DNA from 4 places in the Streptomyces sp. NPDC002403 genome. Region 2 is predicted to be linked to each of the others. Evidence: riboswitches for the same ligand, from Rfam matches in the RefSeq annotation. Region 2 holds a riboswitch; each other region holds the start of a gene.

Region 1 (2,192 bases), on a different contig from region 2:
CCCGGGGCGGGGCCCCAGTGCCGCTCGACGGCTTCGCGGAGCTCGGCCGGGAGGGTCGCGTACCAGCGCCGGTAGTCGGCGGCCGGGATGCGGACCGGGTTGCGGGCCAGCTGCTCCTCGGTGAGCCACTCCTGGTCGTGGCCGCCCGCCTCGATCAGCGCGCGGATCAGCTCGTCGCCGTCGCCCGACACGAGGCCGGGGACTTCCCGCGTGCCGAAGTCGTATCCCTCGGCGCGGAGTCGGCGCAGCAGGGCGACGGCGCTGGCCGGGGTGTCGAGGCCGACGGCGTTGCCGATCCGGGAGTGCTTGGTCGGGTACGCGGACAGGACGAGCGCGATCCGCTTCTCGGCGGCCGGGATGTGGCGCAGCCGGGCGTGGCGCACGGCGATCCCGGCGACGCGGGCGGCGCGCTCGGTGTCGGCGACGTACGCGGGCAGGCCGTCCTCGTCGATCTCCTTGAACGAGAACGGCACGGTGATCAGGCGGCCGTCGAACTCGGGGACCGCGATCTGGCTGGCGGCGTCGAGCGGGGAGACGCCCTCGTCGTTGTCCTCCCAGTCGGTGCGTGAACCGGTGAGGCAGAGGGCCTGCAGGATGGGTACGTCGAGGCCGCTGAGGACGCCCGCGTCCCAGGACTCGTCGTCGCCGCCTGCCGAGGCCTCGGCGGGCCGGGTGCCGCCCGCGGCGAGGACGGTGGTCACGATCGCGTCGGCGGCGCGCAGCTCTTCGATGAGTTCGGCCTCGGGGGTGCGCAGCGAGGCGACGTACAGCGGCAGCGCGCGGGCGCCGGCGTCCTCGACGGCACGGCAGAGCGCCTCGACGAACGCGGTGTTGCCGCTCATGTGGTGGGCGCGGTAGTAGAGCACGGCGACGACCGGGCCGTCGGTGCGCCGGGGGGTGCGCTCCAGCGGGCCCCAGGAGGGTGCCGGGGCGGGCGGTGCGAAGCCGTGGCCGGTGAGCAGCACGGTGTCGGAGAGGAAGCGGGCGAGCTGGTCCAGGTTGGCGGGGCCGCCGTGGGCCAGGTAGGCGTGGGCCTCGGCGGCGATGCCGATGGGGACCGTGGAGGCGGCCATCAGCTGGGCGTCGGGGGCCTGTTCGCCGGTGAGGACGACGACGGGGCGTCCGGTGGCGAGGACTTGGTCGAGGCCGTCCTGCCAGGCGCGTACGCCGCCGAGGAGGCGTACGACGACGAGGTCGACGCCGTCGAGCAGCTCGGGCAGGTCCTGGAGCGGGAGCCGGGAGGGGTTGGCGTAGCGGTAGGGGACCGGGCCGTCCGAGGCGCGGGCACTGAGCAGGTCGGTGTCGGACGTCGACAGGAGCAGGATCATGCAGCGTCGGGCCTTCCTCGGGGTGTCCACGCCCCGGGCGGTGTCGGAATGAGGCTCCCCTGCTCGAACGGGTTCGAGTGTTCGGGGAAGGGAGTTCCTGACTTGCCAGGCCGTGGCCGGGCTCACAGTGGCGGGACCGTGCCGGAATCGCACCGGACTTCCTCCCCTGTCGCCGTCTGTGGCGACGACGTGCCGGATGGCTCGTCAGTAGGCATAGTAAGGGCCGGTCAACCGATGGAGGACATACGGATCCGGTCGGATGGTCGGTATGCTCGCCGCCATGCCCCGACCTGCCACTTCGCCTTCACCGCCGGGAGACGCCTCTGCCCGGGACCGCGGTGACGCCTGCCCCGGCACGCTTCGGCTGCACCGGGCGGACGACGGCCGGCTGGCCCGTGTCCGGGTTCCCGGCGGTCTGCTGACGGCGGTGCAGGCAGAAGCCCTGGGGGCGCTGTCGGAGAGTCTGGGCGATGGTGAGTTGCATCTCACATCGCGCGGCAACGTCCAGTTGCGCGGGCTGGGTCCGGACTGCGGAGCCGAACTGGCCGACCGGCTGGGAGAGGCGGGGCTGTTGCCCTCCGCTCGGCACGAGCGGATACGCAACATCGTGGCTTCACCGCTCTCGGGACTCGACGGCCGGGGCGCGCGGGACGTCGGCCCCTGGCTTTCCGAACTGGACGCGCTGCTGTGCGCGGGCGGAGGGACGGCGGGTCTGTCGGGCAGGTTCCTGTTCGTACTCGACGACGGCCGTGGCGATGTGGACGCGCTGGGCGGCGATGTGACGCTGCTGGCGCAGGACGACGGGACGGCGCTGCTGCGGATCGGCACGGCCCCGGCCACCGCACGGATACCGGGCGCACGGGC
Region 2 (2,192 bases):
GACGGCCAGGGCGACGGAGCCCACGAGCAGCGCGATGCCGCACACCCACAGGACCCCGCCGCGCAGCCTCCGTACGTCCTTCACGGCACCAGCGCAGGTGCCGGGGTCCGGTGGCGCGGCCACCGCGGTGCCGTGTTCGGTCCCCGTCACCCGGCGAACCCGAACCGGCGCAGCCCGGCGGCGACGCGTTCGACGCCCTCGACCGTCCGGATGGACGGGTTCATGGACTGTCCGCTGAGCAGGACGTACCGCTTGTGTCTGACGGCGTCCATGTTCTTCGTGACCGGGTTGGACTCCAGGAACTCGATCTTCTTCGCGGCGCTCTCGGCGGTCTGGGCCCTGCGGGTCAGGTCGCCGATGACCAGGACATCGGGGTTGCGGTCGGCGACGGTCTCCCAGCTGATCTGGGGCCATTCCTCGTGGGTGTCGTCGAAGACGTTCTTCGCGCCGAGCTCCTCGGTGATGATTCCGGGCGCTCCGCAGCAGCCGGCCAGGTACGGGGACTTGGAGTCGGAGAACCAGTACAGGAGGGTGGCTCCGGAGGCGTCGATGCCCTCGGCCGCCTTCTTCACCCGGGCCCGCAGCTGTGCCACGAGCGCGTCGCCGCGCTCCGGTACGCCGAACACCCGGGCCAGATCGCGCACTTCGCCGTAGACGCTGTCCATGGTCAGCCGCGCGGTACGGGAGCCGTCGCCGCCCTTGCTGTTGTCCTTGCCGGTGCAGTCGGCGGGCGAGACGTAGGTGGGGACGCCGAGTTCCTCGAACTGTTCGCGCGGTGCGACGCCACCCTTGGCGAGTGTCGATGCGAACGACGCGCTGACGAAATCGGGCTCGCGGTCGAGGACCTTCTCCGAGGACGGCCGGTTGTCCGAGATCCTGGGCACCCCGTCGTTGGCCTTCTCCAGGCCCTTCATCACCGGGTCGGTCCAGGTGGCGGTGGCTGCCAGCCGGTCGGCGAGGCCGAGGGAGAGCAGGATCTCCGTCGATCCCTGGTCCACCGGGACGGCGCGGCGTGGCGCGGCTTCGACGGTGACGGTGCGTCCGCAGTTCTTCAGTGTCACCGGGTATCCGTGCGCGGGCCCCGGTTTCGCGGCGGAGTCACCGGCTCCGCCGGAGCAGGCGGTCAGCAGGACGAGCCCCGCCGAGAGCAGGGCCATGGTGCGGACAGGGCTGGCTATGGACGGCACGGAGTCCCTCTGCGTCTCGGGGCTCATGCGCGGAGCCCGCTGTACGGAGTCCGCGGCCCGGTACCGGGCCGCGGGTACCAGCAGGTCTTCGGACTCGGGTTCCTTCGGACGGGACGCCTTCCCAGGACACCCGCGGGTGGTCCCAGTGGCCGTGGCCCCGCCCGTCCCCCTCACCGCTGCGCGTCAGTTCCGGATTCGCACCGGATTCCCTGACCCCTTACGTGGAGTTCGACTGGCCCCGGCAAGCTATCACGAGCCTCTGCGCAGCTCATGAGGGGTGTGGCCGGTGGTACGCCGGGCGGTGTTTCCCGTCGCACCACCTGCCGGATGCCTACGGACGCTGAAAAGCGATCACGGCGTTGTGTCCGCCGAAGCCGAAGGAATGGCTGACGGCACGCCGGATGGGCTGCCGCAGCGGTTGCTTGGTGACGCATTCGATGTCGAACTCGGGCGCCGGGGCGTCCAGGTTGGCGATCGGTGGGACGACTCCGCGCTGGAGCGTGAGGACGGTGAGTCCGGCCTCGATCGCTCCGGCCGCCCCCATACAGTGCCCCAGTACGCCCTTGGGGGCGGTGACGGGGGGCCGGTGCGGGTAGACCCGGGCGATCAGGGCTGCCTCGGCGGCATCGTTGACCGGGGTCGCGGTGCCGTGCGCGTTGACGTGCTCGACGTCCTCGGCCGCCCAGCCCGCGTCGCGCAGCGCGGCCTCCACCGCCGCCTGGGCGACCGCGCCGGAGGGATGCGGGCTGATGGGGTGGTGGGCGTCGGTGGTGGCGCCGGTGCCGGCGAGCAGTGCCCGTGGGGCCGCGCCCCGGGCCCGGGCGTCCTGTGTCCGTTCCAGCACCATGACGGCCGCGCCCTCGCCCATGACCAGTCCGGCCCGGTCCGCCGCGAAGGGACGGCAGAGCCCGGCCGGGTCGCCGTTCTTCCGGGCCCCGGCGCCGGACCGGGCGAACCCGGCCATGGCGACCGGGTAGACGATCGACTCGGTGGCTCCGGCGATCG
Region 3 (2,192 bases), on a different contig from region 2:
ATGGCCCTGGCCGTCGAGTGCCGCGTTGCGGTTCCCGGCCGTGTAGTACTGCCGTTCGTGGTTGTTGACGTTGTCACCGGTCTCGATCTGCCACTTGGCGCCGTCCACGGCGGAGCCCGCGGGGCCGTCGAAGTCGTCGGTGAAGGTCGCGGCCGCCGTCGTCGTGGCGGTACGCGGCCCGGGTGCGGGCACCCCGGCCGCGAGGCCGGAGGAGGCCGGGACGAGGGCGAGCGCGGAGAGTGTGCAGAGCGCGGCCGTGAGCAGGCGCCGGGGGAGATGGGGGGAGGTCATGGGGGTCCTTCCCGTGCGGAACGGAGCGGCCGGTAATTGTCATGAAACTGACAAGCGGCCGCTGTGGGGGGAGCAGGGAGAGGTCTTGGTTCTGTATGCGATTTAAGAAGTGAAGCAACACCGTGTCAAGACCTTGGTACGGACCACAGTTCTTGGATCCAACGGCGGGTCCGTACACGATCGGACGGGATCATTCGGCCGGCGCCGGGGACAGCGGTTGTCCGCACCGCAGGTTCCACCGGCCGGACCGCCCGCTGAGTCCGGTCAGCGTCAGCGGGGCGACATCCAGCCGCCAGAACGCCTCCGGCGGCAGGTCGAGCGCCCCCACGATCACGGCCCGCACCACCGCCGGCTCCACGACGCCCAGCACGCGGCGACCCTCCGCGCCCGCCACCTCCTCGGTGGACGCCAGTGTCTCCAGCCAGCGCCCGGCCCGGGCGCAGAGCTCCAGCAGCGACTCGCCGCCGTGGGGAGCCGCCGAAGGATCGGTCAGCCAGGCCGACACACCCTCCGGCTCGGCCGCGCTCACCGCGGCAAGCCGTCGACCGCTCCACCGGCCCATGTCCCAGCCACGGACAGCCGGTTCGGCCTCGGCGCACAGCCCCAGCGCCTCGGCGGTCGCGGCGCACCGCCCGGACGGTCCGCGCAGCAGCCGGTCGGCCCCGGGCACCGCCGCCGCGGCGGCCCGGGCCCGGCGGACCCCGGCCGCGTCGAGCGGTGCGTCGCCGTCGAAGCGCGCCTCGCGCAGCGCGGCGTTGAGCGCCGGTGAGATCAACATCACCTGTACTGCCATGACCCAGTCAACTCCCTGAACTCCGGCCCCTCCGTGCCCACCATGGCATCAGGGCCGGCCGGCCCGGTTGCCGGCACCATGGCGGCACCTGTCCCCAAGCGGTATGGTCACGGCCAACATGACGTGGGTGTGACGGAAGTCCGGTGAGAATCCGGCACGGTCGCGCCACTGTGAACCCGTACCTGTGCGGGAAGTCAGACCCAGCACCCACGTCTCAGGCACCACGATCGGGACGCGTGTTCCCTCAGGAGGTTCTGCCATGGCACAGACCGCTGCCCCCGCCACCACCGCCGTACCGGCGATCACCCCCATCTCCCTGAAGGCCATTGCCCCCTGGGCGGTCTTCTTCGGCATCCTCATGCTCGTACTGCTGTACTTCGTCGGCGCCGAGCAGGGCGCCACCGCGGTCATCTCCGGCGAAGGTGTCCACGAGTGGGTCCACGACGGCCGCCACCTCCTCGGTTTCCCCTGCCACTGACGTACCGTCCGATCCAGGGGAAGCCCCATGAACTCCATATCTGTCAGAGCCCTGCTCGTGCGCGGCATGCTGGCCGGCCTCGTCGCGGGTGTGCTCGCCCTGCTCGTCGCCTTCTTCCTCGGTGAGTCGCGTGTGGACGCGGCCATCGCCCTGGAGGAGTCGCACAGTCATCACCACGACGGCGGCGAGGAGCTGGTCAGCCGCACCATGCAGTCCACCGCCGGCCTCGCCACCGGTGTGCTGGTCTTCGGTGTGGCGATCGGCGGCATCGCCGCCCTTGTCTTCTGCTACGCCCTCGGCCGGATCGGCAGGTTCGGCCCACGGGCCACGGCCGCACTGATCGCGGGCGCGGCGCTGCTGACGGTGTACGTCGTGCCGTTCCTGAAGTACCCGGCCAACCCGCCGGCCGTCGGCAACCCCGACACCATCGGCCGGCGTACCGCTCTGTTCTTCCTGATGGTGGCCCTGAGCGTGCTGCTGGCCGTCGCCGCGGTCATGCTCGGCAGACGGCTGGCTCCCCGTCTGGGCAACTGGAACGCGACGATCGCGGCGTCCGCCGGATACGTCCTGGTGATCGGCCTCGCCTACGCGTTCCTGCCCTCGTTCAACGAGGTCGGCAAGGACTTCCCG
Region 4 (2,192 bases), on a different contig from region 2:
CGAGGTGCTGCCCGCCCATCAGTACGCCTTCACCGATGCGGCGGGACGTGTGGAAGAGCTCCTCGGCCATCACGAGGAGCGGCTCACCGGGCTGCTCGGACTGCTCGCGGAGCCGCTGACGCCGTGGGAGCTGGCCGAGCGGATGGAGTGGAACCGGCCCTGGGAGCAGATCCCGCACGGTTCCCGGAACATCGCCGTCTCGGAGGCGGAGGCCCATCTGCGGCGGCTGGTGAAGCTCGGGCGCGCGGAGGCGGTGCCGGGGAGCGAGCCGGTGACGTACACGGCCGTGTGAGTGCGGGGCGGGCCGCTCCGCCCCGCGCGGTTCGGCTCACCGGCCGGGCATCACTGGCCCACCCGTCCGTCGATGCACTCGCGCAGCAGGTCGGCCTGCCCGCAGTGCCGGGCGTACTCCTCGATCCTGTGCACCAGCAGCTCCCGGACGGAGATCCGGTCCTTCCCCAGCCGCTCGCCCAGGTCCGGGTGGCCGGCCAGCGCGGCGTCGGTCGCGGCCTGCTCGCGTTCCAGGTCGGCGTAGGCGGCGTCGACCACGGCCTGGTCGGCGACGGCTCCGTCGAAGTCCGCGTCACGCTTGCCGTACAGCTTGGGCAGCGGTTCGCCGTCGGTGATCCAGTTGCGCCAGTCCCGCTCCACCTCGGCGAGGTGGCGCAGGAGGCCGAGCAGTGACAGCGTCGACGGCGGGACCGAGCGGCGGGCCAGCTGCTCCGCGTCCAGGCCGTCGCACTTCATCCGCAGGGTCAGCCGGTAGTCGTTGAGATACTCCGCGAGCGTCGCGAGCTCGCCCTCCGGGTTCGTGCCCTCCTTGCTGCGGGGGTCGTCGTCCGGGTCCGCCCACATGTCGGGGTAGACGGTCGCCTGGGTCCAGCGTGCGGGTTGATCGCTCATGCGGGACATGGTCGTCCGTTCGGGGCCGAACTCGCCAGTGGGTTTCCCCCGTTGCCCTCCGGTGGGTGTTCCGCGTCGCCGGCGGGCCGAAGCCGCCCCGGGCCCGGCCGGGCCCGCCCGGTAGAGTGTGCGGGTCGTCATCATGCCCGTTCAGGGGGAAGCCGGTGCGAATCCGGCACTGACCACGCAGCCGTGAACCGTCTGGGAGACGGTGAGTCGGAATGCCCTGTCCGCGGTCGTGACCGGCTCGGACCACCGGACCCACCGGTGGTCGGCACCGTCGAGGTATACGGAGCCGGAGCCTGGTGCCTGAGCGTGCCTGTGCCCGGTTCACCCCGCAGGAGAGGCCCCGCCCGCCATGACCGTACGCCGCAGCGCAGCGACGCTCGCCGCCACCGCCGCCGTGCTCTGCGCGGCCGCAGCGCCGGTCGCGGTCGCAGCGCCGTCCCCCTCGCCCTCGCCGTCCGCCGCACTGCCCGCCGGGCTGTACGGCACGGGCGACCCCACCTACGACGGGGTGTGGCGGCAGTCGATGTCCTTCCTCGCCCAGCGGCTGGAAGGGGTCACTCCGGCCGCGAAGTCGGTGGACTGGCTGGTCTCCCAGCAGTGCGCCGACGGCTCCTACGCCGCGTTCCGGCCCGATGTCTCCAAGCCGTGCGACGCGAAGACGGTGCGGGACACCAACGCCACCGCGGCCGCCGCCCAGGCGCTGGTCGAGGTCGGCGGGCACCGGGAGACCGTGAACGACTCGGTGCGCTGGCTGAAGTCCGTGCAGAACGAGGACGGCGGCTGGGGCTACACCGCCAAAGCGCCCAGCGACGCCAACTCCACCTCCCTGGTGATCGGCGCCCTCGCCCGGCAGGGGCAGCGGCTCGCGGACATCACGACCCCCGGCGGGAAGACCCCCTACGACCCACTGCTCGCGCTCGCGATCCCGTGCGGCGGCAAGGACGGCGGTGCCTTCGCGTACCAGCCCGACAAGAAGGGGAAGCTCACCGCGAACGCGGATGCCACCGCGGCCGCCGTGCTCGGCACGATGGGCAAGGCGATGGCCGTCGGGAACAACGCCGCGGGCAAGGCGCCCGGCTGCCACCCGGGCTCCGGCCTCACGCCCGAGCAGGCCGCCCAGAACGGCGCCCACTACCTCGTCGGCGCCCTCGCCGGCGGAAACCACCTGGACCTGGCGCCGATGCCCGGTGCCACCGACACCACCCCGCAGCCCGACTTCGGCAACACCGCCGACGCGGTCGTCGCCCTGTCCGCCTCCGGCCACCAGGACAAGGCGGCCG

The links. Region 2 has a riboswitch for cobalamin ahead of ACWCPY_RS13360 (ABC transporter substrate-binding protein). Riboswitches for the same ligand answer to the same signal wherever they lie in the genome.
Region 1: another riboswitch for cobalamin. It lies ahead of cobN (cobaltochelatase subunit CobN); the one in region 2 lies ahead of ACWCPY_RS13360 (ABC transporter substrate-binding protein).
Region 3: another riboswitch for cobalamin. It lies ahead of ACWCPY_RS05525 (CbtB domain-containing protein); the one in region 2 lies ahead of ACWCPY_RS13360 (ABC transporter substrate-binding protein).
Region 4: another riboswitch for cobalamin. It lies ahead of ACWCPY_RS03140 (prenyltransferase/squalene oxidase repeat-containing protein); the one in region 2 lies ahead of ACWCPY_RS13360 (ABC transporter substrate-binding protein).

The regions. Positions count from the first base shown of each region.
Region 1 is NZ_JBSFBQ010000003.1:238,387-240,578, reverse strand. It holds gene cobN (cobaltochelatase subunit CobN) at 1-1,328, opposite strand, end outside; adenosylcobalamin (AdoCbl) riboswitch at 1,416-1,496, opposite strand; gene cobG (precorrin-3B synthase) at 1,597-2,192, shown strand, end outside.
Region 2 is NZ_JBSFBQ010000009.1:60,737-62,928, forward strand. It holds gene ACWCPY_RS13355 (FecCD family ABC transporter permease) at 1-150, opposite strand, end outside; gene ACWCPY_RS13360 (ABC transporter substrate-binding protein) at 147-1,214, opposite strand; cobalamin riboswitch at 1,250-1,439, opposite strand; gene ACWCPY_RS13365 (beta-ketoacyl-[acyl-carrier-protein] synthase family protein) at 1,519-2,192, opposite strand, start outside.
Region 3 is NZ_JBSFBQ010000003.1:197,217-199,408, forward strand. It holds partial or broken gene ACWCPY_RS05515 (glycoside hydrolase family 16 protein) at 1-291, opposite strand, end outside; gene ACWCPY_RS05520 (histidine phosphatase family protein) at 482-1,084, opposite strand; adenosylcobalamin (AdoCbl) riboswitch at 1,192-1,340, shown strand; gene ACWCPY_RS05525 (CbtB domain-containing protein) at 1,344-1,562, shown strand; gene ACWCPY_RS05530 (CbtA family protein) at 1,590-2,192, shown strand, end outside.
Region 4 is NZ_JBSFBQ010000002.1:145,548-147,739, reverse strand. It holds gene ACWCPY_RS03150 (MBL fold metallo-hydrolase) at 1-292, shown strand, start outside; gene ACWCPY_RS03145 (DinB family protein) at 343-912, opposite strand; cobalamin riboswitch at 1,018-1,151, shown strand; gene ACWCPY_RS03140 (prenyltransferase/squalene oxidase repeat-containing protein) at 1,262-2,192, shown strand, end outside.